3 regions of the Paenibacillus sp. FSL W8-0187 genome follow, and region 2 is predicted to be linked to each of the others. Evidence: predicted binding sites of a transcription regulator. Region 2 holds the regulator's gene; each other region holds the start of a gene.
What was found. Region 2 encodes Rex, which represses fermentation and respiration genes when NADH is low (regulators of the CRP and FNR family bind a similar motif). Its sites were predicted from a motif close to TTGTGAAATATTTCACAA; they were not measured.

Region 1 (8,067 bases), 3.2 Mb from region 2:
CAAGGATCCCGCTCCGAATAATGCGGCCAAAACCTTGGTCGCGATGGGATCCTTGCTGGCAATGTTATTTTCGGGCATCGTATTCCTGGCCTATTACTATGGGGTTAGCCCCAGCGAGCAAGTCACTGTCGTTTCCCAGATTGCCGAGCATACCTTTGGACGAAACGTTTTTTATTACTTTATCCAAGGAACAACGGCTCTCATTCTGATCCTGGCCGCCAACACGGGATATTCCGCCTTCCCGCTGCTTGCCGTTAATCTGGCGAAGGATAAATTTATTCCCCGAATGTTCACCGTCCGGGGGGACCGTCTGGGATATTCAAACGGGATTATCATACTTGGGTTCTTCTCCATTCTGTTGCTGCTGACTTTCGAAGGCAAAACCGAGCATCTGATTCCTCTGTATGCCGTCGGCGTGTTTATCCCTTTTACCCTCTCCCAAACAGGGATGATGGTGAAGTGGATTCGCGAAAAGCCCGAAGGATGGATCGTCAAGCTGATCATTAATACCACCGGCGCATGCATTAGCTTTATCGTGACGATGATCTTCTTTTTCACGAAATTCGCCCAAGTGTGGACCGTCTTGATTTTCCTGCCGCTGATCATTTGGATCTTCACACGAATCCACAAACATTATGAGGCCGTAGCAGACCAGCTGCGAATTACGACCTGTGAGCCGGTTAAGCCGATTGAGGGAAATGTTATTATTCTTCCTGTGGCTGGAATCACGCATGTGGTGGAGAACTCGCTGAATTATGCCAAATCACTGGGAGCAGGACAAATTATCGCGGTGTACGTGCCGTTCGAGCGGGAGGACGAGGCGGCCTTCCAGGAAAAATGGAAGAAGTGGCAGCCGGACATCCGGCTGGTGACGCTGCACTCGCCTTATCGGAGCATCATTCAGCCGCTGACCAAATTCATCGATACCGTGCAGCGAAAGGCAAGCGAATCGCACTACCAGGTTACCGTTGTCATACCGCAGTTCATCCCCAAGAAGGGCTGGCATAACTTCCTGCACAATCAGTCCAGCTTGCTCATTCGCGCACATTTACTGTATCGGAGAGATGTGATTATCACCACAGTACCTTACCATTTAAAAAAATAGCGGGCTTGTTCCGCTGCGACTTATACAAGGAATCCACTCCGCCAACAACACTAAAAAAGCTGCGATCATCCGATCCCTATTCTTAAGGGAGGGGTCAATCGCAGCTTTTTTTCCTCCGCCTAGACGCTTACCAGGCTTCGGGATATTAAGAAACATTCTGCGCAGAATGAACCTGTTGAGCAGTGCCGGTAGTTGGCGCAGACGGCAGTGCGGCGTCTTGTTCGCCGCGAAGCATGACCTCAACCTTATCATCCTTCTTCAAATATACGGTCCCGTAGGCAGCTCCCACAAACAGCGCGCCTCCGACGAAATTGCCAAGCCATACCGGAATGAAGTTCACCAGATACTCGCCCCAGCTGTAATATCCTTCAAATATCGCTGCCGGAATGAGGAACATATTGGCCACCACGTGCTGAAAGCCAATGGCTACAAACGCCATCGTCGGAAACCAGATCCCGAGAATTTTGCCACTCATCTGATCCGATCCGTAGGACAGCCACACGGCGAGCGCCACGAGCCAGTTGCACCCGATGCCCGACAAGAAGGCCTGCAGGAAGCTGTCGTCGATCTTATGACCTGCCATGTCCACCAGCTTCTCCAGATAAACGCCGCTGCCTGTCAGACCCGTCACATGACCAAAGAAATAAGCGACGAACAACGCCCCTGCCATATTGCTTACCGTGACAAGAGCTAAATTTCGTACCATTTCTTTCGTGGAAATCCGCTTCTTGAATCTGGCCAGGGACACGGCCATCATGTTGCCTGTCAGCAGCTCTCCGCCCGCTAGCAATACAAGAATCAGTCCGACAGGGAATATCGCCGCGCCTATAAAACCGGCAATGCCTCCCCAAGCCTCCGATGCTCCGGCAATTACGCGAATATCCAGCAAAAAGCCGAGCGCAATAAAAGCACCCGCCAAAAATCCTAATATCATCACGTTCATGGCGGAGTTATGTGCTTTTTTCACCCCGTTCTCCAAGGTGATCTCCGCAATGCGATCAGGTTTGTAATAGGCCATGGCCGCTCCCCCATTTCTCCCGCATTCCGTCCTGAAATCTCTCGAATGCAGCGTCTGATATTTCTGTTTACAGTTACCCATATTGTACCGCAGCCTCCATAGCAAGAACGTGAATTATATCACGATCGCGTGCGTCAGAGGAGACAAGACAGCCTCTGTCCTGGCTGCTCTTGATTTGCCCTGACTCATTCGCTCGATCGGAGCGAGCGGTACATGTAAAATAGCGGTGTCGGAGAGGATCGCGACACCGCTTGGTTGATGCAATTACCAACCATCATGTTCTAACCCGGCAAGCCTATGCCTTTATACCACCATCATGTTAAACCAGCAGCCTATGCCTCGGCGGCAGTCTCTATCCTAACAGGCGTTTCCTTTTCCTGAACCGGAACGTTCGAGATCGGAAGTTTCATGCTAATGAAGGACGACAGCAGGAAGAGCGCACCTGCCGTGAAATACACGACCACAATGGAGGTCGCCGACATATACCATCCCGTAAACCCGGAGCCGATAAGCAGCATGCCGGTAAAAATCGGCGTCATCACGCCATTAAGCCGACCAATGAATTTCTCTTCCACCTGCTGCATCATCACGGCCATCAATACCGTCTGCGCCATCGCCATCAGCACCCCGGTTACGAAGCGCATCGCGCCGGTCAGGATCGGCCATTGGGACAGCACCTCGACAAAGGTCGAAAGGCCGAGGAAGGCAAGCCCGGCAAACAGCAGGTAGGAGCCTTTCACTCTCCCTGCAATCACGGCGGCCAGCACGCCGCCAATCAACATGCCAAGACCCTCTAGCGCGGTGAACCACTGAACGCTGGACATTGCCAGCTGTAGACGCTCCGTGATGACAAAAATATCGAGCGGCTGAACAAGTCCGCTGCCGAGCGCCAATAAAACGTAGACCACCAACAGCACCTTCAGCAGCCGACTGGAACCGATGTAAGTGAAGCCTGCCTTCAAGTCCTTCATAAAAGAACCGGTCGATTCTGAATTTTTAGATGGTTCATCCACACTGGAAGGGAGAAACGCCAGCACGATCCCCGAAGCGCCGAATAGAACCAACAAGCTGATTAAAGAAGCCTGCAATCCAAAAGCTTGATAGATCGTCGTGCCGACCATCGGTCCCAAAATGATGAACAGCGACATCGAGGTCTGGGACAAAGCCGTGGCCGCGGGCACATGCTCATCCGGTAAGCAGCGCTTGATGATCTTCATGGACGAAGGCTGCGAGAATTGGGATACAACGGCCGAGACCAGGGTCACCGCAAACACGGCCTGCCAATATCCCGCATACACAACAAACAGGATAAGCAGTATGGATAAAAAGCTTAAAATGTCTCCCCAGATCATCGTTCGCTTGGGACGCCAACGGTCAGCCAGCACGCCGCCAATCATGGAGATCACAAAGATGGGCGCGTATTCAATCACGGTAAGCAGCGATACGGCGACCGGGTCATGGTTGCTCTTCTCCATAATAAAGAACAACAGCGCCATGTTGCGGATCCAGATCCCGATATTTTGCATAAAATCCGAAACCATCAGCAGCACGAACGCGCGGTTGCCAAACAAATGCCTCATATTCCATCCCCCAGTAAAACCGACTATTCGGTTTAATAATATGTGCGAAAACGCCCACCCTGCGTTCAAACCGACAGAAGCGTTTCCGATAAATCCTTCAATACATTACGAACCTTGACTCGATAACACACCGTTTAAAAAGTAAGTTACTCCCTTACGGTACAGCAGTCTCGATTCCTTCTGAGAACGTTCATAGTACGAAATCGACATTCCATCCAGAAGCGCGCCAAAAATGACGGATATCTCCTCGACATCTTCTGCCGGTATCCGTCCCTCATCCGCTCCCTCCGCCAAAATCTCGCGGTATAGCGTACGCGGTCCTTGCAGAATCGCCAGCATCTCGCCCACAATCGTCTTATTCTCCGGCTGATTGATATAGAACTCCTCCGCGATCTTGGTTAGCGGATTCTGGAAGTCATCGACCATATGATCGGCAATGCCGTACAGCTTCTCCTCGAAGCTGGCGTAACGGACTTTTTTATCGTTCCAGGCTTCCATCCATTCCTGATTCTGCTTCGCCAGCAGCTTGACGAACAAATCTTCCTTGCTCTCAAAGTGATAGTAGATACTTCCCTTACTGGCACCCGTATACTTGACCAGTTCATCCATGGATGTTGCCGCATACCCGCGCTGGATGAACAGCTCCTTCGCTTTATCCAGAATCAAATCCCGCTTTCGCTGCGCTTTTTCTGAAGACATCGGTGTAAGCACTCCTTGCTTGGAAATAATAGTCCGCAATCAGTAAGCAGAAATCTGTTTCTTGTAATCAAAATGAATTTAAAATCAATAAACACCATTCCAAATAAAAAACCGACTGTACGGTTTAATCATACTGAAAACATTCCCCCATGTAAAGCGACGGCTTGACAATGACATAGAAAAAAGGACATTGCCTAAGCAAAATCCTCTCATCACTCGTACATCCCGAAACAAATATAATATTTTTTTATTCCACTGCCCAAATGGCTCTTCCTTCTTTCATCGGATCGCCATAACTCAGCTGCAGCCCCGTAACCCCCTGTTTCACTTCGTACGGAATTTCTCCTGTCAGTTCACCGCCTGGGGCAATGGTGCCGTCCAGCATCTTCACATCATCCGTAATGGGAACCGTATAGTTAAGATCGCTCGAATCCGTCAGGGAAAAAGATAACGCGGAAGAGATGACCAGCGGCGCCTGGCCATTGTTCTTCACGGTAATGTCAACCACTTTAAACGTATGACCCGGCTGGGGCTTTAAGTACTCGTCCCCTTCGGATTCGCGCACGCTGTTCAGCGTAATGACCGTGCCGTGATAATCCACCGTATCGCCCACCGCGGCAGATTCGCCGATCGGCTTCACCTCTGCGTTGTCGGACGGTTGGTCCTCCTCTTGGGTTGGTTCTGCAGGCGGCTGCTCTTCAGATGTGTCCGTCTGACCTGTCCCCTCGCTATCCACAACAGCCGGCGGAGTTTCTGCGGGAGGATCAGCCTGATCATTGGAACAAGCAGCCGTCAGCAGCATGGAGAACAACACAGCCGAAGCCAACATTACTTTTTTATTCATACTTTATCCTACCTCCTGAAAGTCGATATCTACATGTCCGGATATTTTCCAATTCGCTGTCAAAATCCATTTTCCTTCAAAAACACGAAAAAGACCCCCAAATCAGGGGTCTCGCAAGTAAATAGGATTACGAATGCACCGGTGTTTTCGTTTCGATCGCCGGCAATGCCTGCAGTCCAGCCGTGTTAAGGAAATTCCACGGTTTGTTGTAATGCGGCTGGAAGAAGAAGTCGATGAATGCCAATTGATCAATCGTCATCCGATTCTGTATGCATACCGACAGCGTGTTAATGGATTGCGTCATATCCACTTTGGAAATGACCTGTGCACCAAGCATCCGGCGGCTGTCTTGCTCATATACCACCTTCAGCGTAACCTCTTCGAAGGTAGGCATGAATTCCGGACGGTAATGATCCGTAATGGTGACCGTCTCCACTTTCAAGCCTTCGTCCTTGGCGGCTCCTTCGGTCAATCCCGTCGAGGCAATGTTGTGTTCGTATATTTTCAATCCCGACGTACCTTGCGTTCCCATATATGGGGTTGTCGGCTGCACAAGATTGCGTGCAACGAGCGTACCCATCCGGACGGCGTTAGTTGCCAGTGGAATGTACATCATTTTACCCGTCGGGTTATAGTGTACGGAGCAGCAATCGCCTGCTGCATATACATCCTGCTTGCTGCTTTGCATATATTGATCCACGACGATGGCACCGTTTTTCAGCATATCCACTTGCCCCTTCAGCAGCTCCGTATTTGGACGGAAGCCGATGCAAAGGATCACCAGATCCGTGTCGATCTCACCTTTATCGGTAATGACCTTGTTCACCTTGCCATTCTCGCCTTGGAAAGAAGTCACGGTCTGACCGAGAGCCATCTCAATCCCTTTTTCACGGAAGGATTCCTCGATCTTGCCGCTAAATTCAGGGTCCAGATATTTGTTTAGAATGCGGTCGGCACTATCAATCAGCGTAACCTGCTTGCCGTTCTGCTGGAAGGCTTCAACAAGCTCCACGCCGATATAACCGGCTCCGACAACCGTAATGTGTTTCGCTTCCTGCGCTTTTTCAATGATCGCATTGGAATGATTGTAGTTTTTGCAGAGCAAAATATTATTGAGATCGATGCCTTCAAGTTTCGGCACGATAGGCCATGATCCGGTTGTAATAATCAATTTGTCATAGGTATCATCAAAAATTTCTTCTGTAACCAGGTTCCGAACTTTCAAGCTTTTCTTATCCGTATCCACCGAGATAATCTCATGCTTCATCTTGGTTTCGACACCCAGCTCGTCGAGCTTCTGAGGTGAAGAGTAGAACAAACCGTCAGGGTCTTTTACAATGCCTCCAACGTAAAGTGCGATGCCGCAAGACAAGAATGAGATGTTATCATTGCGTTCATAAACGGTGATCTGGGCTTCTGGGTAAAGTTTAGCGGTATTCACGATGGCGGCCGTTCCTGCATGGGTACAACCGATAACTGCTACTTTCATGGTTTTTCCTCCTCCAAGTATGAAGCTTTATATTTGATTAAGATGAGCTCTTTTGCCTGGATTCATGCTTGGTAACGCTTGTTGAGCATGAATGTGGTGACTGGTAATATTATTTGTGAATGTTTTCACTTCATGCTCTTATTATAATGTGATTAATTTCACAGTTCAATAGGCAATCGCGTTATTCACATATTGTTCATAATTTCACATGGTTATAATGATAAAAGAAGTTGACCAAGAATACGGGTTCGGTATCAGGGTAAGCTATAAGTGCCCGCCTCATGAAGTTGATTCAAGAATCATCTATCCTAGTACGTGCTGCCTTGAAGGATCTTGCTTCTCCTGATCTAACGGAATGATACTTACGCTCAGTGTTTTCTAAGATACTGTCAATTAATCCGGTTAACCGAAGTGGTGTCCAAGAAAAACAGGACTGTTCTCCTCAGAGGGAAATCCCCCAAAGAAAACAGCCCTGTTATGTAATCGTTACTTCCTGCTACTAACCAAGCAGAGATTCAATGGCACTCTTCATCGATTCCGGCGTATCCCTCGGTTCGAACCGCTGAACCACCTTACCCTCGCGGTCTACCAGAAACTTGGTGAAATTCCAAGCGATCTCTCCGCCTTCATTCGGTCCTGGTTGCTCGGATTTCAAATATTGAAATAACGGATGCGTTTCTTCCCCATTGACGTCAATCTTCGCAAAGATTGGGAAATTCACACCATAATTCAATTGACAGAACGATTCGGCCTCTTCACTTGTACCCGGCTCCTGTCCGCCAAACTGATTGCACGGGAAGCCAAGAACCTGCAGCCCTTGCTGGCTGTATTGGTCATACAGCTGCTGAAGCTCTCCGTATTGCGGCGTAAGTCCGCACTGGCTTGCCGTATTTGCAATAATCAGAACCTTGCCTGAATACTGATCAAGCGAGACTTCCTGACCTTTGGTATTGGTTGCATGATATTCATAAACTGACATCTTCGAATCTCCTCCCGGCTTGTTTTGAATGGATGGCATGCTTTTCAAGCGCAACAGCCTAGCCAATCTCCCTCCATCATATCGAATAAATGGCCCTAAACCAAATTTCAGTTCCAAGACCTCTACCCCGTCGCCCGCAAATCCATTATGATGAATGTATAACCTCTTTAAACAAGATTTACATAGACTAATAACAGCTGTTTAATCAGCAAGTAAGCAGGGTAATGATTTAAGGTTTGGAAAAATATTGCACGATTCCGTATTTCAACAACGGTAAGCGAGGAAAAGAAATGAAACTGTATCCCGAAATGTTTATATCCCCATGGCATCTCATTGTCATTGTCCTGGCCCTG
Region 2 (8,067 bases):
GATGGACGGTATTTCAGTTCGCCGTACTCGCGGAACATGCGTTCCAGCGCAGCGAGGATGGAATCCAGGCCGAAACGGTCGGCCATCTCTAGCGGTCCATGCTGGAAGTTATATCCGATTCTCATCGCGTCATCGATATCTTCCGCCGAAGCCACGCCTTCCTGCAGCAGATGCATCGCTTCGTTGATCATGAGGGTAATCATGCGGGTTGTAACAAAACCTGGAGACTCATACACCATGATGCCTTTTTTATCCGAAACTTCTTCAACAAAGCGTTTTGTTTCTGTAAACGTATGTTCCGAAGTTTTCAGGCCGCGGATGATTTCAACAAGGTCTACCTTGGAAACAGGATGAATGAAGTGCATGCCAATAACACGCTCAGGATATTTGGTAGAGCTGGCGAGCTCCGTCAAACTAAGCGTGGATGTATTACTTGCTAATATCACATGGCTCGGACATACTTGATCAAGCTGTGAAAATACCTCTTTCTTCGCTTCCAAGTCCTCTATTATGGTCTCAATCACCATATCGCAGGTGCTAAGCTCGGCAAAATGAGTTACTTTTTGAATCCGGTTCAGTATAAGTTTCTTCTCTGCCTGGGTAATTCCCCACTTCTCCAATTGTTTATCTAGACTGGTCTCGATCATTCGGTATGAATAGTCCAGTTTCTCTGGAGTTTTCTCTACGAGCAGTACGTCAAGACCTTTGGCTGCCAGCATCTCCGCAATGCCCTGCCCCATAGTCCCGCCGCCTACAACGCCGATTTTTTTGAAGTACATGGTTTCTACTCCACCCTTTCCTTATCTCTATACTTTATTGTACCCCATTTGTCGAAAAATACATTTTCAGAGCACAAAGTATAATAATATCTTAGCACGACAAAAAAGTAAAAAAAAATAACCAGCATAACAATTTATGCTGGTAAAAGCGCGTTTTCACGAAATTGACAACGAAATTGTTCCCCAGAGAGGATTTCTTCCTTTAAAAGGATATCAAGAGAATTGTCGAATATTGGCCGTTTTTGTCCCAAGAGATTCTTAGTGCGGTTCATTAACTCTTCCAAAATCACATTATTCTCTTTCATTAACTCTTCAGTTGTTACCATATTCATGTTAACAATGCCCAGCGACGTCAAACCCGACTTCATCATCGTCTCCACGATGTTCAGCGATTGCTCAAAGTCATTGCTTGAACCTGTGCTTCGACCCCCGTAAAAGATCTCTTCGGCGGCCGCACCGCCAAGCGCGATCATAATTTGCTCTTCCAGGAAGGATTTTGTGTACAGATATTGTTCCTCCTGCGGGTTATGACGAACATAACCAAGTGCCTTACCACGCGGGCTGAGGGCAACTTGTTTCACACTGCCGGGACGCACCAGCTCTGCCATGATAGCATGTCCCAATTCATGGATGGCAACGCGCTTCTTCTCTTCCAAATTCGATTCGCGATCAGAACGCTCACCCATCATGACCTTGTCAATCGCCATGGACAAGTGACGCTGATGGATAAACTGCTCATTCTCACGCATCGTATAAATGGCCGCTTCATTCATGACGCTCTCAAGCTGTGCACCCGAGAAGCCGTAAGCTTCCTCGGCGATTTTCTCCAAGTCAACATCTTCATGCAGCGGCTTATTACCAGCATGCAGATTCAAGATATGAGTGCGTCCCTTCTTATCCGGAAGATCTACTTGAATATGACGGTCGAATCGGCCTGGACGCAGCAGTGCGCTATCCAGCATTTCTTTCCGGTTTGTTGCGGCGATAACCAGAATGCGAGGAGTATCCTGTGAATAGATGCCATCCATCTCGGTTAGCAGCTGATTCAGTGTCTGGTCATACTCGCGCTGCTGGCCGCCTTCGCGTTTACCGCCAATGACATCGATCTCATCGATGAAGATGATGGCGTTTTGTTTGTTTTCTTTTGTCGCACGATTCCGGGCATCCTTAAACAAATCCCGGATGCGCCCCGCACCAACACCGACGTACATCTCAACAAATTCACTGCCGGATGCAGCAACAAAGATCGAATCCGTATAATGGGCAGCGGCTTTCGCCATCAACGTCTTCCCTGTTCCCGGAGGCCCGGTTAGGAGAATGCCCTTCAATGGACGAATGCCAAATTTCTTAATGTCTTCATGACGAATCAGAAAATCCAATGCTTCTCGCAGTTCTTGTTTAGCATTATCCTGCCCGCCGATTTCTTCGAAAGTCAGCTTGGCAGGTCCGCTCTTTTTCCGCTTGCGCTCATTCCCTGCGCCTACAGCAATACCGCCTTTCATTTTAGCGATAAACAACAAGCCGCCTACAAGTCCTGCAGCGATGAGCAAGGGCACGATGTTCACACCGGCAAATACAAGGAATACCAGTAATACGGGAATAAAGCCTAACATGATTTCTTTAGCTAATTTAGGCATGATTCCACACCTCCATGCTGCCAGGCTGACGCGGCAAGATTATAAATTTACCAGACTTGCCGTCTGACAAGCTGACATAGACATTGGTGTCATCGATGGTTGCTTTTGCTTTCAAATTCGGCGACTGGGCAGCAAGCTGCTCGAGCGATGATTGAATATCAGTATACTGCTTATTATCCATTGCTTCGGCGACTGAGAGCATGGCCTTCTCCCACCATTGATCCAGTGCTTCCGAGGAATGGTCCTCCACCTGGATTTTCAATTCCCGCTTGCCAATCACAGACTTGCCTTCCTTCTTAATATGCTGAACCAAACCTTGTAAATTTGTATCTGGAGCCAAATCAAGATTCAAAGTAACGGTATTCTGTTTAATATCTATATGAGAATCCTTCACGCCGTCATATTGCGACACAACATTTGCCAGCGGATTTTGCAAAGCCATCTGCCGATACAGAAACCATCCGCCAAAGAGAACCGATGCTGAGATCACGACAGTCAGCATGATAGGTACAATGCGTAGTTTCATGAAGTTCCTCCTTCATTTCCTATATGAAATTTTGTCTATCATTCTGTAACACAATAATACATATAACAACGATATATTGCGATGCATGTATTTTATATGCTCGTTTTGTACAAGTACGAGTATATCACATCTTATATACTTTTTCATGCATGTCTGTGAAAATATTTAGAACAGTTTTTCCATATTTTTTCTGAATGCGCTTACATGTTGGAGAAAAAGAGAGGCACCCTATAAAGGGCGCCTCTCTTACTGCATTTTTATTGATTTGGAAGAATAATGTCATTCCCGATGGTGTTACCATCTTGAAAACGATAAAACCGATAGCCGCGCTGACCGTTGTGTTCATACTGCAGCTGCCATGCATACTCACCCTCATACATTCCAGGCAGCAGCCGCTTAATTTCAACGCCAGGCAATTCGTTATAGATCTGATCCCGCATCTGGGCTTCTGACATTCCCGTTTTCAATAAAACGGACTGGACAGCGTCAGCACCTTCAACAGGTACGTTGTCATCCGTAAATTTCACCCATACCATACGATCTTGATTGTCTTGATCTTTCCCGCTTACCACCCAATAGTTATTATCCTCGCCCCACACCGATTTATAGGTCTTCCCGGATGTAACCAATTGGCCATGCTGCTTCGCGGCAACAATTGCCATTCTTTCTTCATTCCAAGTATCTTTCATAACATATGAATAATAGAGCTGTAAACCAAGCAGCAACAGCAGCACGCTGGACACACTCAGCAATATCCACTTCGTTTTTTTCTTCAAATCCGTCTCCTCGCTCCCCTTGATTATTCCCTAGAGGGTTGTAAGACGCTCAAATGCACGCTGCGCTTCCCGGCGGATACGTTCCTCATCAAGAGTAAGACTCGCGCCATTCTTCACTACCTGCTTGCCGTCAACCCATACATGCTCTACATCCTTCGCACTGGCTGAGTAGATAGCGTGTGAAATATAATCGGTCCGTGGAAGGAAGTGCGCTTGATCCGTGTTCAGTGCGATCATATCTGCTTTCATTCCTACCGCAAGTGTGCCGATATCGTTGAGGAAGGCTGACTTGGCTCCATACTCTGTACCCATGCGAAGCGCTTCGGATGCAGGAATTGCGGTTGGATCCCCGCTTACCCCTTTATGGATCAATGCCGCCAGACGCATCTCTTCAAACATATCCAGATTATTATTGCTCGCAGGTCCATCGGTACCCAGCGACACCGTTACGCCGGCTTTCAGCAGTGCAGGCACGCGAGCGATGCCGCTGGCAAGCTTCAAATTGCTGCCTGGATTATGCGACACCATAACTTGATGCTTGGCCAGGATTTCGATTTCTTCATCGGTCAGATGGACGGCATGCGCAAGCAGCGTTGGCCGGGAGAACATGCCAAGCTTCTCCAAATGGGCAACAGGGCGAAGTCCGTAGTCTTTTACATTCTGAGCTACTTCCGTTTCCGTTTCGGACATATGCGTATGCAAAGGCAGATTCAAATCATGGGATGCCTGAACGAATTTTTCGATGAAATCCGGCGGGCACGTATAAGGTGCATGCGGTGAAATCATCGTCGTAATTCTCCCGTCAGCCTTGCCATGCCAGTCTTTCGCGAATGCCACCGCCTCATCCAGCTTCTGCTGCTGCACCTCAGGCGGACACAATCCGATGACGCCGCGCATTAGGACGCCGCGCATTCCTGAGTCCTGCACAACCTTGGCAACCTGATCCATATGATCATACATATCCACAAATGTCGTGGTTCCGCCTTTGATCATCTCCAGCACGGAGAGTGCGGTTCCCCAGTATACATCGTCGGCCGTGAATTTGGCTTCCATAGGCCACATTTTTTCCTGAAGCCATACCTGCAGTGCCAGATCGTCGCCATAACCGCGGAGCAGCGACATCGCCGCATGTCCGTGCGTGTTCACCAACCCAGGTAGGAAAAATAGATGAGTTCCATCGATAACTTCTATTCCCTCTTGGACGGTTGGCTCTTCTTCACCCAGATAGGTTATCCGGTCATTCTCCACAACCATATATCCGCGTAGCACGGATCTTCCTTCCTCTAGTACCGCAAACGTTCCGTTCTTAACCATCCACTTCGTTGTCGTCATGTGCTGCATCCTCCTTGCCGTTATCCAAATAATAGGCCAAACTCTGCAAATCCGTAGTGAAATCAGCCGTATGAATCCGGATATGGGATGGGGCTTTCAGGATGGTTGGCGCAAAATTCAGGATAGCCTCGATGCCTGCGGCGATAAGCTGATTGGCTACATTCTGCGCTTCAAAATCCGGAACGGTGATTATCCCGATACGAATGCCGTACTCATGAACCGTCTTCTCCAGTTCCTCCATCGGCTGTACAACCAAATTGTTAATTTTCATACCAACTTTGGGAGAATACGAATCGAAAACCGCCACAATCTTCATATTGTCCTTCAGAAATGCATTGTAATTCGATAATGCATGTCCAAGATTACCGGCCCCAATCAATGCGACATTGATCTTCTGGTCCAGCTTTAGAATCTGGCGAATTTTCTCGATCAGATAAGATACGTCATATCCGATCCCTTTCCGTCCAAAATCACCGAAATACGCTAGGTCCTTACGAATTTGAGCAGGATTGAGGTCCAGTTTTTGTCCCAGTTCCTGGGAGGAAACCGTGGAGACCTCCCTTTTCTGAAGCTCATTCAAATAGCGCAAGTATACAGGTAATCTGCGGACCACGGCTTCCGAAATTTTTTCCGATTTCATTCATGCTCCCCCTAATAATAGGTTAATAACTACATTTTTTTGTGACAGATCATTTCGTTCATTGTTTCACTTTTATTCAGCTTGGTTCTCTATGCCTGCCTCTTCCTGCAGCCATTCCGAAATTCGGGGAACGATCCCCTCTGTCGGCATATGCTCCATCTTCGGCCCCGGCAAAGAATATAAGAAATATTTCCCGTAATAGGATTCAATGACCCGGGTATCGTAGACAATGACAATCCCCTTATCTTGCGCGGTCCGCACCAGTCGGCCAAATCCCTGTTTGAAGCGAATGACCGCTTGCGGAACCGAAAGTTTCATGAACGGGTTCTTATTCTGCTGCTGCAGCAATTCGCTCTTGGCTTCGACCAAGGGATGATTCGGCGGCTGGAACGGCAGCCGGACGATCGCAAGGCAAGTGAGCGCCTCCCCGGGTATGTCTACCCCTTCCCAGAAGGAGCTCGTACCCAGCAGGACCGAAGCACTGCTATCCTGGAATCTCCGGATTAACTTGGTACGGCTGGTTCCGTCCATCCCTTGTCCCAGTACCGTAATATCGCTGGATGCCAGCGCCTCCTTCAACGGCTCGTGAACCTGACGCAGCATGCGGTACGAAGTGAACAGCACAAGCATGCGGCCATGCGTAGCGATTGCCGTATCGGCCAATGATTGCACAAGTGTATTCACAAAGAGTGCATCCCCGACCGAGCCCTTCACGCTCGGAAAATCGCGCGGCACGACAAGGAGGGCCTGCTCCCTGTAATTAAACGGGGACGGCAGCAGAACCGTGTTCAAGTTGCCGCTATCTGCCGCTTCCTGAAGACCCAAGTTCTCGATCATGAACTGAAACGATTTATCCACCGACAAGGTCGCCGATGTCAGGATCACGCTTTGTTTCTTGTCAAAAAACAATTCCTTCAAGTGGGTGCTAACATCGACAGGCACTGCATAAAGCTGCAGCGATTTGCCGCGGAAATTCCCGTTAGCCTCCATCCAGTATACCGTGCCTTCATCATTCAGAGCCATGAAGGACCTCAGGTCCTCGCGGTGTGCGGCCAGGTCCTTAAACAGACCCGATAGGTCTGTTAACAAACTGTCCGCGCTGTAATCGTCCAGATCTTCCTTCATCTCGGCGATCAGCTTGTCACCCTTGCGAACGACATCGCCCAGCGTCACATGAATTTGATGCTCCAACTCGGCCAGCGAATCCCAATCCTTCGGCTTCTTCAGAGGCGATAAGCGAAGCGAGAATTGACCGGCATCCCCCGGAGTCGCGTCTCCGCGTTCCGGAAGTAGTCCGAACAATTGATCGCTGAGCCGGTCCCAATTCTCTTTTGCGGTGATCAGATCCGGATAAATCCGGTCTATGATGGAGGACCACTCGACAGCCTTCTCATGCGACGATGCTTGCAGCAGCTGGCGAAGAGCCGGAAGCTGACCGCTGCGGCTGTCTTTGTACATACGAGTCAACGTATGGACCACCGAAAAATATTTCATCTGCAAGCCAAGGTGCTTGCCAGCGACGTCCTCCAGATGATGCGCTTCATCAATGACGAGACGCTCATAACTCGGAAGCAGCTGATGATTCGCTTTTACGTCAGTGAACAGCTTCGAATGGTTCGTAATGACAACATCCGCGATGCCCGCTTCATGTTTGGCCCTGTGATAGTAGCATTTGCGGAACCATGGGCAGGCACGGCCAAGGCAGGAATCCGAATCACTGGAGATCGTCTCCCAGAAATCCCCTCCGCGACCGCCAAAGTTCAGTTCTTCATCATCCCCGTTCTCCGTCTGGGTCAGCCAGACCAGCATCTGCGCCGCGGTGATCACATCTTCCTTCGGGGAATGAAAATCTCTTCTATTTATTTTATGTTCAAATTTTCTCAAACACAAATAATGGCCTCTTCCCTTGAAAATAGCCGCTTTAAAAGGAAAAGGAACAACCTGGGTGAGCAGGGGAATATCCCGGTCACGCAGCTGTTCTTGAAGGTTGATTGTATGCGTGCTCACCATAACCTTCTGTTCCTGCTTCACGCTTTGATAAATCGACGGCAGCAAATACCCGAGGGATTTGCCTGTTCCCGTGCCGGCTTCGATCAATAAATGTTTATTGTCATCGAGGGCCTGCATCACTTCCTGAAACATCATGTCCTGGGCATCCCTGCTCTCATAATGAGGCAGCGTTTCCTTTAGACGTTCACGGACATCATTCATGTATTGCTCGAAGCTTACATCCGCCAGCGGATTAGGCTCCGACTCATCCCTGGCAGGCGCAATATCGTTCCAATCGTCAACGGCCAGGGCAAATTGACGATAGTACGTATGGGTGTCTCCGGCTTGTACAGCCTGGAACTCCCTGTCAGCACGGATGCCGTCAAAG
Region 3 (8,067 bases), 3.3 Mb from region 2:
GTGAACCAGAAGGAACTCCCGAAGGGGGTCGTTCTCTCCGGTTGGCAGGTAGGCGGTACACCCGCAGACGAGGTGCTGTCAGAGCTGGATCAACGGCTGCAGGCGATGACAGCATTGAAGGTGGAGCTGCAATCGGGCACTCTGAAAGGGCACACGGAAAGCTTCACTCTCCGGGAAGCCGGAGTTCAATTCAGCGCTGCCGATTTTCGGGAAGCTATCGCCAGGTTGTCCGAAGGATCATTATGGGATCAGGTTCTTTACCGGCGTAACTTTCAGCTGGAGTGGCATATATCCACAGACTGGGATCGCAATGTGTTAAAAGAGCGATTGAGCGAAGACTGGCAAAAGGAACGCTTTGGCGAACCCATCAATGCGGTGCGGAGCATATCCGAAGATGACGTTGTCCGGTACACCCCGGAGAAAACGGCATACCGCATCGATTGGCCGACATTCTATGAAGGGTTCGGCGCTGCGCTTCCGAATGAGTCCCACTTCACCGAGCCGAAATTGGATGAGATCATTACGGTCCAACTGCCTGTCATCCGTCAAAAGCCCCCCGTTACCGTAAAATCGCTGCAGGATGAGGGGATTGAGCGCAAAATCGTCGAATTCTCTACCAGTCTCGGATCCAGCGGGCCTGGACGCATTCATAACGTGACGGCCGCTGCCAAAGCCGTAGACGGCATGATTCTGAAGCCCGGCGATGAATTCAATTATGCTCATATTATTGATGCCGCGAAGAAGGAGTACGGCTTTGAAGAAGCCCCCGTTATCGTGAACGGCAAGCTGGTGCCCGGGATCGGCGGCGGGATCTGCCAGGTATCCAGCACGGTCTATCATGCCGCTTTGCTCGTCGGGCTGGAAATCACCGAACGGCGCAATCATTCCCTTCCGGTCAGCTACCTGCCCAAGGGGCAGGATGCCACCTTTGCTGAAGGGGCGATCAATTTTCGCTTTCGGAACAATACAGGCAAGCATCTGCTTATTTTATCGGAGGTATTGCACGATAATTTAACACTAAAGATGTTTGGCACCTTCCCGGAAAATACGGAATATGAGCTTGTGTCCACCACCGTTGAAACCTTGCCGTCACCAGAGAAAATCTTTCACAATAACTCGCTTCCTCCAGGACTCAAGCAGGTGGTTCAGAACGGGAAGCCAGGCTATGTGGTTGAAACCTACCGAGCCAAGAAAGTAAACGGCAAAGTTGTGGAGAACGTCAAAATATCCAAGGATACCTACCGCCCCCAGAACAGCATCGTTGCCATTAATCCGACGAACGATGTCCAACTGCCTGAAGCGAATGATACCCCGAAAGAGGAAGTGGTTGAGGACGGTATCAGTGCCCCGTAAACCTGAAGACAACATGGAACAGCCCGGATTCGCGATAGAACCGCGAATCCGGGCTGTTTGCCTTGCCGTTATTTCAATGTAATGTATCGACTTTATAGCAGCTCTCGTATTCACCAGACGGATATCCTCGCCTTCAATCAGCTCGGCATTCAGATGTCCCATCCGGAAGGGCATCGTTGTTATCCTTAAAACCGCCGAGATGCTCTGACCTCGGCTTCCGGATGTTGTGACAGTTCATCTCTGTACTCCACTTGCCGAATCTCGCACCCTTTGCCTAAGATCACCCGGTTACCGCGGACGATATCGGCTTCAACATACTCGAGATCAAGGACATCGCCTTCAATAATACGAGCCTCCAGCCGTGTTCCCCGTAAAGGCAAGGACAGCATTTCCCAGAGCCGCTTCCCTTTTTTGCGGACCGTTATCCGGTCTCCAACGATTTCCTGTGCAAGGCAGCGGCCCAATACTCGGATATCCGCTGTTCCAACATGCAGGCGGCCATCGATCTTAAATCCCCCTTGCAACGTGGCGGATTCACTCCGCACGTCACCACGGCTTCTCAGGTTTCCGGTGACCTCAAGCTTTTTCGATTCGGAATCTCCGTGAATGCTGCAATGCCCCCCGATAAAGATGGAGCGACAGCGCAATCCATCCTTCAAACTCAAACTGCCGGCTACATGCAGCTCCTCAGACTCCACAGCCCCCTTAATGGTTCCCGATCCGTTCACGCGAATCGTACGGGCAGCTACGGCGCCACTAACACTCATATTTCCATTACCTATTAATTCTCGGCAATCCAGATCTCCATTCACCTGCCCGGCACCGTCAATGCGCACCTTATCGTATTGGCCGCCGCTTGAACTTCCGGTTCCCGTAATCTTCAGATCGGACAGCTTATCGTCATGTGGTATCATGAGTATCCTCCTCCAGATTTACAAAGTAATCACTATCTATATCTTTACTTCTTCATCACAACAGTTATTTCTACAATACATGTCCGTCCTCCACCAGGTGGAGTCATAATCTCCCTCTAAGATACCACACCTCCGCTATTCATAGAACAGCCCGTTGGCTGAACTTCACCTCGGTCCCAAGACCGAGGCGTTCTCAGGCACTTTATCTCGTCTTTTCCTGCAAATGATGGTTCGGATTTGCTTGGAGCAAGGGAGATTGATTGTGATATGATTCAAATAGGCTCGTCATTGATCTCTCATTTATTAAAGTGAAAGGGGATACATCATCATGGCTCTTATGCAATGTCGCTTTTACTCGGAGGTACTGGGTCTCAGTACGTCCATGACCGTCATTCTCCCTCAGCAAACCTCTTCGCAGATCGGTATGACCAATCATGCCAAAAGCGGTCTGCATCCGACGCTCTTCCTGCTGCACGGCCTGTCCGACGACGATTCCATCTGGCTGCGCAGAACCTCCATTGAACGCTATGTGGCCGAGATGGGCATTGCCGTCGTGATGCCGCAAGTTCACCGCAGCTTCTATACCGACATGGAATACGGTGGCAAATACTGGACCTTCATCAGTCAGGAGCTGCCGGCCATTGCCCGTTCCTTCTTCCCGTTATCCCACGCGAGGGAAGATAACTTCGTCGCCGGCTTGTCCATGGGCGGATACGGAGCATTCAAGCTGGCCCTTCGTTGCCCCGAAGCCTTTGCCGCGGCTGCCAGCTTGTCGGGCGCGCTCGATATGGCGGGTCATATTCGGAGGAATGAGGCCTTGTTTGAACATCAATTAGTCTACGGAGATCAAGATATTACCGGTACCGACAACGACTTGCTGTGGCTGCTTCAGGAAGTCGAACGATCCGAAGGGCCTAAGCCGCTGCTGTATCAATGCTGCGGAACCGAAGACTTCCTCTATGAAGACAATCAAGCGTTCCGCAAAGTCTGCGAAGAAACCTCCCTCGAACTCACCTATCAGGAAGGTCCAGGCGATCATGATTGGGGATATTGGGATACCCACATTCAGGATGTGCTGAAGTGGCTACCGTTGAAGGCCTGATGAACCTATAGGCACACATGACATGCCAGCGGTTCGTTTTCGGTTCTATGGGGTGCATTTCTGATATCATAAAAGAGGTGGATCAGCAAACTTACCGTTTGCCGATCCACCTCTATTTTTTTACCGTAATATGCTGTTACTCAACATTCCCTTGGCGGAGACCCAACCATTCCTCCGTGACCTGAAGGGTCTGCACGCTGCGATCAATGGCCGCCTTCACTTGCTCGGTTGCCGTGCCGCCGTATACGTTACGCGCATTGACCACCGTCTCCGGTTGAAGGACGCCATAAATGGAGTCGTCGAACAGCTCCGAGAACTGCTTGAACTCATCCAGCGTCAGGTCCAGCAAATACTTGTTGTTCTGGATACAGTACAATACAGTCTTGCCGATCACTTCGTGCGCCTGACGGAAAGGAAGTCCTTTGCCCACCAGGAAGTCCGCGATGTCGGTTGCGTTCGAGAAGTCGGTATTCACCGCTTCGCGCATGCGGCCTTTGTTGACCTTCATCGTGGCAATCATCGGCGCGAACAGTTGCAATGCGCCTTCCAGCGTAGCGACCGTATCGAACATGCCCTCTTTATCTTCCTGCATGTCCTTGTTATAAGCAAGCGGCAGGGACTTCAGCACGGTGAGAAGACCCATTAGATTGCCATATACCCGTCCGGTTTTGCCGCGAACAAGCTCAGGCACATCCGGGTTCTTCTTCTGCGGCATAATGCTGCTGCCCGTGCAGAACGCATCGTCCAGCTCGATAAAGTTGAACTCCGTGCTGCTCCAAAGCACCAGCTCCTCGCTTAAGCGGGACAAGTGCATCATGATGATGGAAGCATCCGAGAGGAATTCCAGGATGAAGTCGCGGTCGCTGACCGCATCCAGACTGTTCTCGTAAACACCATCAAACCCAAGCTGCTCTGCCACGAAATGGCGGTCGATCGGGAACGTTGTACCCGCAAGCGCGCCTGCCCCGAGCGGCAACACGTTAATACGCTTATAGCTGTCGATCAGACGGTCGATATCCCGCTGAAACATGGACACGTACGCCATCAGATGATGTGCGAACAGAATCGGCTGTGCACGCTGCAGATGCGTATACCCTGGAATAATCGTATCCAGGTTATCCCTGGCTTGTCCGATCAATGCGGTTTGCAGCTCATGCAGCATGCCAGTCAGCGCCACCACGCGGTTACGTAAATACAGATGCATGTCCGTAGCCACTTGATCGTTACGGCTGCGGCCTGTGTGGAGCTTGCCGCCGACAGGTCCGATTTCCTCAATCAGATTCTTCTCGATGTTCATATGAATATCCTCATCCGATACGGAGAACTCGATGCTGCCCTCACGGATGCGCTCCAACACCTTGTTCAAGCCAGCCTTGATCGTCTCCACGTCTTCGGCCGGCACGATGCCGCATTTGCCCAGCATAGACACATGCGCAAGGCTTCCCTGGATATCCTCTTCGGCCAGCTGCTTGTCAAAACCGATGGATGCCGTATATTCCTCTACCAATGCGTTGGTCTGCTTCGTAAAGCGTCCGCCCCATAACTTGCTCACAACACTTGCCCCTCTCTGTTTAAGGCAGAGGGCCGCTTCCCGCTTAAGAAGTCCCTTTCATCCCGGTTACGCGAGAATCAGCGGAGCTCCCTAGCATGAAACGGCCTTCAGCCTGTTCATTATTGTAAACTTATTGATTCTGGTTCACGCCGGTTGCCACTTTCAAACGCAGTGCATTCAAGCGGATAAAGCCGGTCGCATCGCCCTGATCATAAGCTTGCGTCGGATCGGCCTCCATCGTTGCGATATCCGGGTTGTACAGACTGACCGGACTCTTCACACCTGCGCCGATAATGTTGCCTTTGTACAGCTTCACGCGCACCGTACCGGATACGTTCTTCTGGCTCTCCGTTACCAGCGCTTGCAGTGCCAGACGCTCCGGCGCAAACCAGAAACCGTTATAAACCAAGGTACTATAGCGGGTAATCAGGCTGTCGCGCAGATTCATCACTTCACGGTCCATCGTGATGGATTCCATTTTGCGATGAGCGGTGAACAGGATGGTTCCGCCTGGTGTCTCGTAGACACCGCGGCTCTTCATGCCAACGAAGCGGTTCTCTACCATATCCACGCGACCGATGCCGTGTTTGCCACCCAGCTCGTTGAGCTTCTCCATTACTTGCAGCGGACTCATCGATTCGCCGTTCAGCGCAACGACATTCCCTTGCTCGAACGTAAGCTCGAGGTATTCTGCTTCATCCGGCGCATCCTCAGGCGATACGCTGAGCAGGTACATATCCTTGCTGTCCTCTGCGCTTGCATCGAACCAAGGATCCTCCAGCACGCCGCTCTCGTAACTGATATGGAGCAGGTTGCGGTCCATGGAGTAGGATTTGGCTGCCGATGCCGTTACCGGAATGCCGTGCGCTTCCGCGTATGCGATCATCTCCGCACGTCCCGGGAAGGAGTTACGGAACTCCTCGATGCGCCAAGGAGCGATTACTTCAATGTCCGGTGCCAAGCCGGCAACGCCCAGCTCAAAGCGAACCTGATCGTTCCCTTTACCCGTAGCGCCGTGCGCAATCGCCGTCGCGCCTTCCGCACGTGCGATATCCACCATGCGTTTAGCAATCAATGGACGCGCGATGCTAGTCCCGAGCAGGTACTGCCCTTCGTACATGGCACCCGCCTGGAACATCGGATAGATGAAATCTGTTGCAAATTCGTCGCGCAGATCGTCGATGTATACTTTGGAGGCGCCTGTCGCCAGCGCTTTTTCCTCAAGTCCGTCCAGCTCTTCCTTCTGGCCGATATCGGCCGTGAAAGCAATGATCTCCGCATCGTAGGTTTCTTTCAGCCACTTCAGAATAACGGACGTATCCAGGCCACCGGAATACGCCAGTACGATTTTTTGTTTTGCCATGGTTAAACTCCCTCTCTTTGTTACTAACAACCCTGTCGTTCATTATACTAAAGATAACGTCCATTAACGCATTTTCATAGAGAATGTTCGTTGTAATTGAATGGCTCTAAGCCATCAAAGCAACCATCAAAGCCTTTTGAGCATGGAGACGGTTCTCAGCCTGATCGAAAATAACGGAATTGGCACCGTCGATCACGCCTTCGCTAACCTCTTCGCCACGGTGGGCCGGAAGACAATGCAGGAACAGGTAATCCGGCTTCGCCACCTTCACCAGCTCCTCATTCACCTGGTAGTCCGCAAACGCGGCTTCCCGCTGTGCCTGCTCCTCTTCAAAGCCCATGCTTGCCCATACATCCGTATAGATCACGTCCGCATCCTTCGCGGCTTCGATCGGGTCTTGGGTGATCGTGATTTTGCCGCCCGTTTGCGCTGCGATCTCCTCGCTCAGCTTCACGATGCTGGCATCCGCCTCGTAGCCCTTGGGACTGGCCACAGCCACATGCATGCCCATCTTGGCTCCGCCAATCAGGAGTGAATGCGCCATATTGTTGCCATCGCCGATAAAGGCCATTTTGAGGCCTTTTAGCTTGCCTTTGTGCTCCAGCACGGTCTGCAAATCAGCCAGCACCTGACATGGATGCGCCATGTCGCTCAGGCCGTTGATAACCGGAATGGAGGCATATTTCGCCAGGTTGACCACGTTGTCGTGCCCGAAAGTACGGATCATCAAGCCGTCCAGATAACGGGACATCACCTGCGCCGTATCGCTGATCGGCTCGCCGCGTCCGAGCTGAATATCGTTTTTGCTTAAAAAGAGTGCATGTCCGCCCAGCTGGAACATGCCAGCCTCGAACGACACCCGCGTCCGCGTGGACGACTTCTCAAAAATCAAACCAATCGTCTTGCCCTTCAGCGGCTGATAGACTTCGCCGTTCTTCTGCTTGCGCTTGATCTCAATTGCCGAATCGAGCAAGAACTGAATCTCTTCCGTCGAGTATTCGTCCAGCTCGATCATATCCCGCCCTTTCAGGCTCAATTCTTTCACTTGTCCGCTTGCGGCCATACTCCTTCAGTCCTCCTTAACCATGCTGTTATTGTCCAAAATGCTGCTGCACGATTCTTCTATGCTTGGCTAACCGCCGTATGCTCATGTATAAGTTCCGTAACAATCGATACCGCCTGGTCGATCTCTTGTTTGGTGACGTACAGATTCGGAAGCAGCCGGATCACATTCGGTCCTGCCGTTACGAACAGCAGCCCGCGGCTCTGTCCTTTTAGTACCAGCTCGCCAACCGGTTCAGCGCATTCGATGCCGATCAGCAAGCCTTTACCCCGGATCGCCTTCACAAAAGGATGACTGCCCAGGCTCTCATTCAGCTTGGTCATCAAATATTCTCCAGCTTCGGCCGCGCGCTGCGGCACGTTGTCCTCGAGCATTGTCTCGATGGTGGCCTGGATGACGGCGCTCGCAATCGGCGTGCCGCCAAACGTCGTCGCATGGCTTCCTGCCGTAAAGGCTTCGCGCAAGTAAGCTTTGCCCAGCATCGCGCCAACCGGGAACCCGGAACCGAGCCCTTTGGCCACGGTGAAAATGTCCGGCTCGATGCCGTAATGTTCGTGCGCAAACAGCTTGCCGGTTCGGCCCATGCCCGTCTGCACCTCGTCGACAATCAGCAGCAGTCCGTGCTTCTTGCACAGCTCAGTAACGGCTTGAAGAAATTCCGGCTCCACCGGATGCACGCCGCCCTCCGCCTGCACCATTTCGATCATGATGGCGGCGGTG

Region 1: MKY48_RS31445 (formate/nitrite transporter family protein) is a predicted target of Rex. The motif match lies at 2,231-2,248, and genes of this name have one in related genera.
Region 3: MKY48_RS30850 (polymer-forming cytoskeletal protein) is a predicted target of Rex. The motif match lies at 2,528-2,545, and genes of this name have one in related genera.

The regions. Positions count from the first base shown of each region.
Region 1 covers NZ_CP150206.1:6,936,376-6,944,442, forward strand. Annotated here, with positions in the region: gene MKY48_RS31440 (APC family permease) at 1-1,105, shown strand, start outside; gene MKY48_RS31445 (formate/nitrite transporter family protein) at 1,251-2,123, opposite strand; gene MKY48_RS31450 (MFS transporter) at 2,456-3,703, opposite strand; gene MKY48_RS31455 (TetR family transcriptional regulator C-terminal domain-containing protein) at 3,809-4,402, opposite strand; gene MKY48_RS31460 (DUF4352 domain-containing protein) at 4,650-5,246, opposite strand; gene MKY48_RS31465 (FAD-dependent oxidoreductase) at 5,374-6,735, opposite strand; gene MKY48_RS31470 (glutathione peroxidase) at 7,235-7,714, opposite strand; gene MKY48_RS31475 (hypothetical protein) at 8,005-8,067, shown strand, end outside.
Region 2 covers NZ_CP150206.1:2,707,548-2,715,614, reverse strand. Annotated here, with positions in the region: gene MKY48_RS12180 (3-hydroxyacyl-CoA dehydrogenase NAD-binding domain-containing protein) at 1-779, opposite strand, end outside; gene MKY48_RS12175 (AAA family ATPase) at 914-2,416, opposite strand; gene MKY48_RS12170 (hypothetical protein) at 2,409-2,942, opposite strand; gene MKY48_RS12165 (DUF5590 domain-containing protein) at 3,200-3,718, opposite strand; gene MKY48_RS12160 (amidohydrolase) at 3,749-5,050, opposite strand; gene MKY48_RS12155 (redox-sensing transcriptional repressor Rex) at 5,025-5,690, opposite strand; gene dinG (ATP-dependent DNA helicase DinG) at 5,763-8,067, opposite strand, start outside.
Region 3 covers NZ_CP150206.1:6,792,532-6,800,598, forward strand. Annotated here, with positions in the region: gene MKY48_RS30845 (VanW family protein) at 1-1,353, shown strand, start outside; gene MKY48_RS30850 (polymer-forming cytoskeletal protein) at 1,539-2,267, opposite strand; gene MKY48_RS30855 (alpha/beta hydrolase family protein) at 2,596-3,369, shown strand; gene argH (argininosuccinate lyase) at 3,506-4,921, opposite strand; gene MKY48_RS30865 (argininosuccinate synthase) at 5,052-6,284, opposite strand; gene argF (ornithine carbamoyltransferase) at 6,391-7,347, opposite strand; gene MKY48_RS30875 (acetylornithine transaminase) at 7,407-8,067, opposite strand, start outside.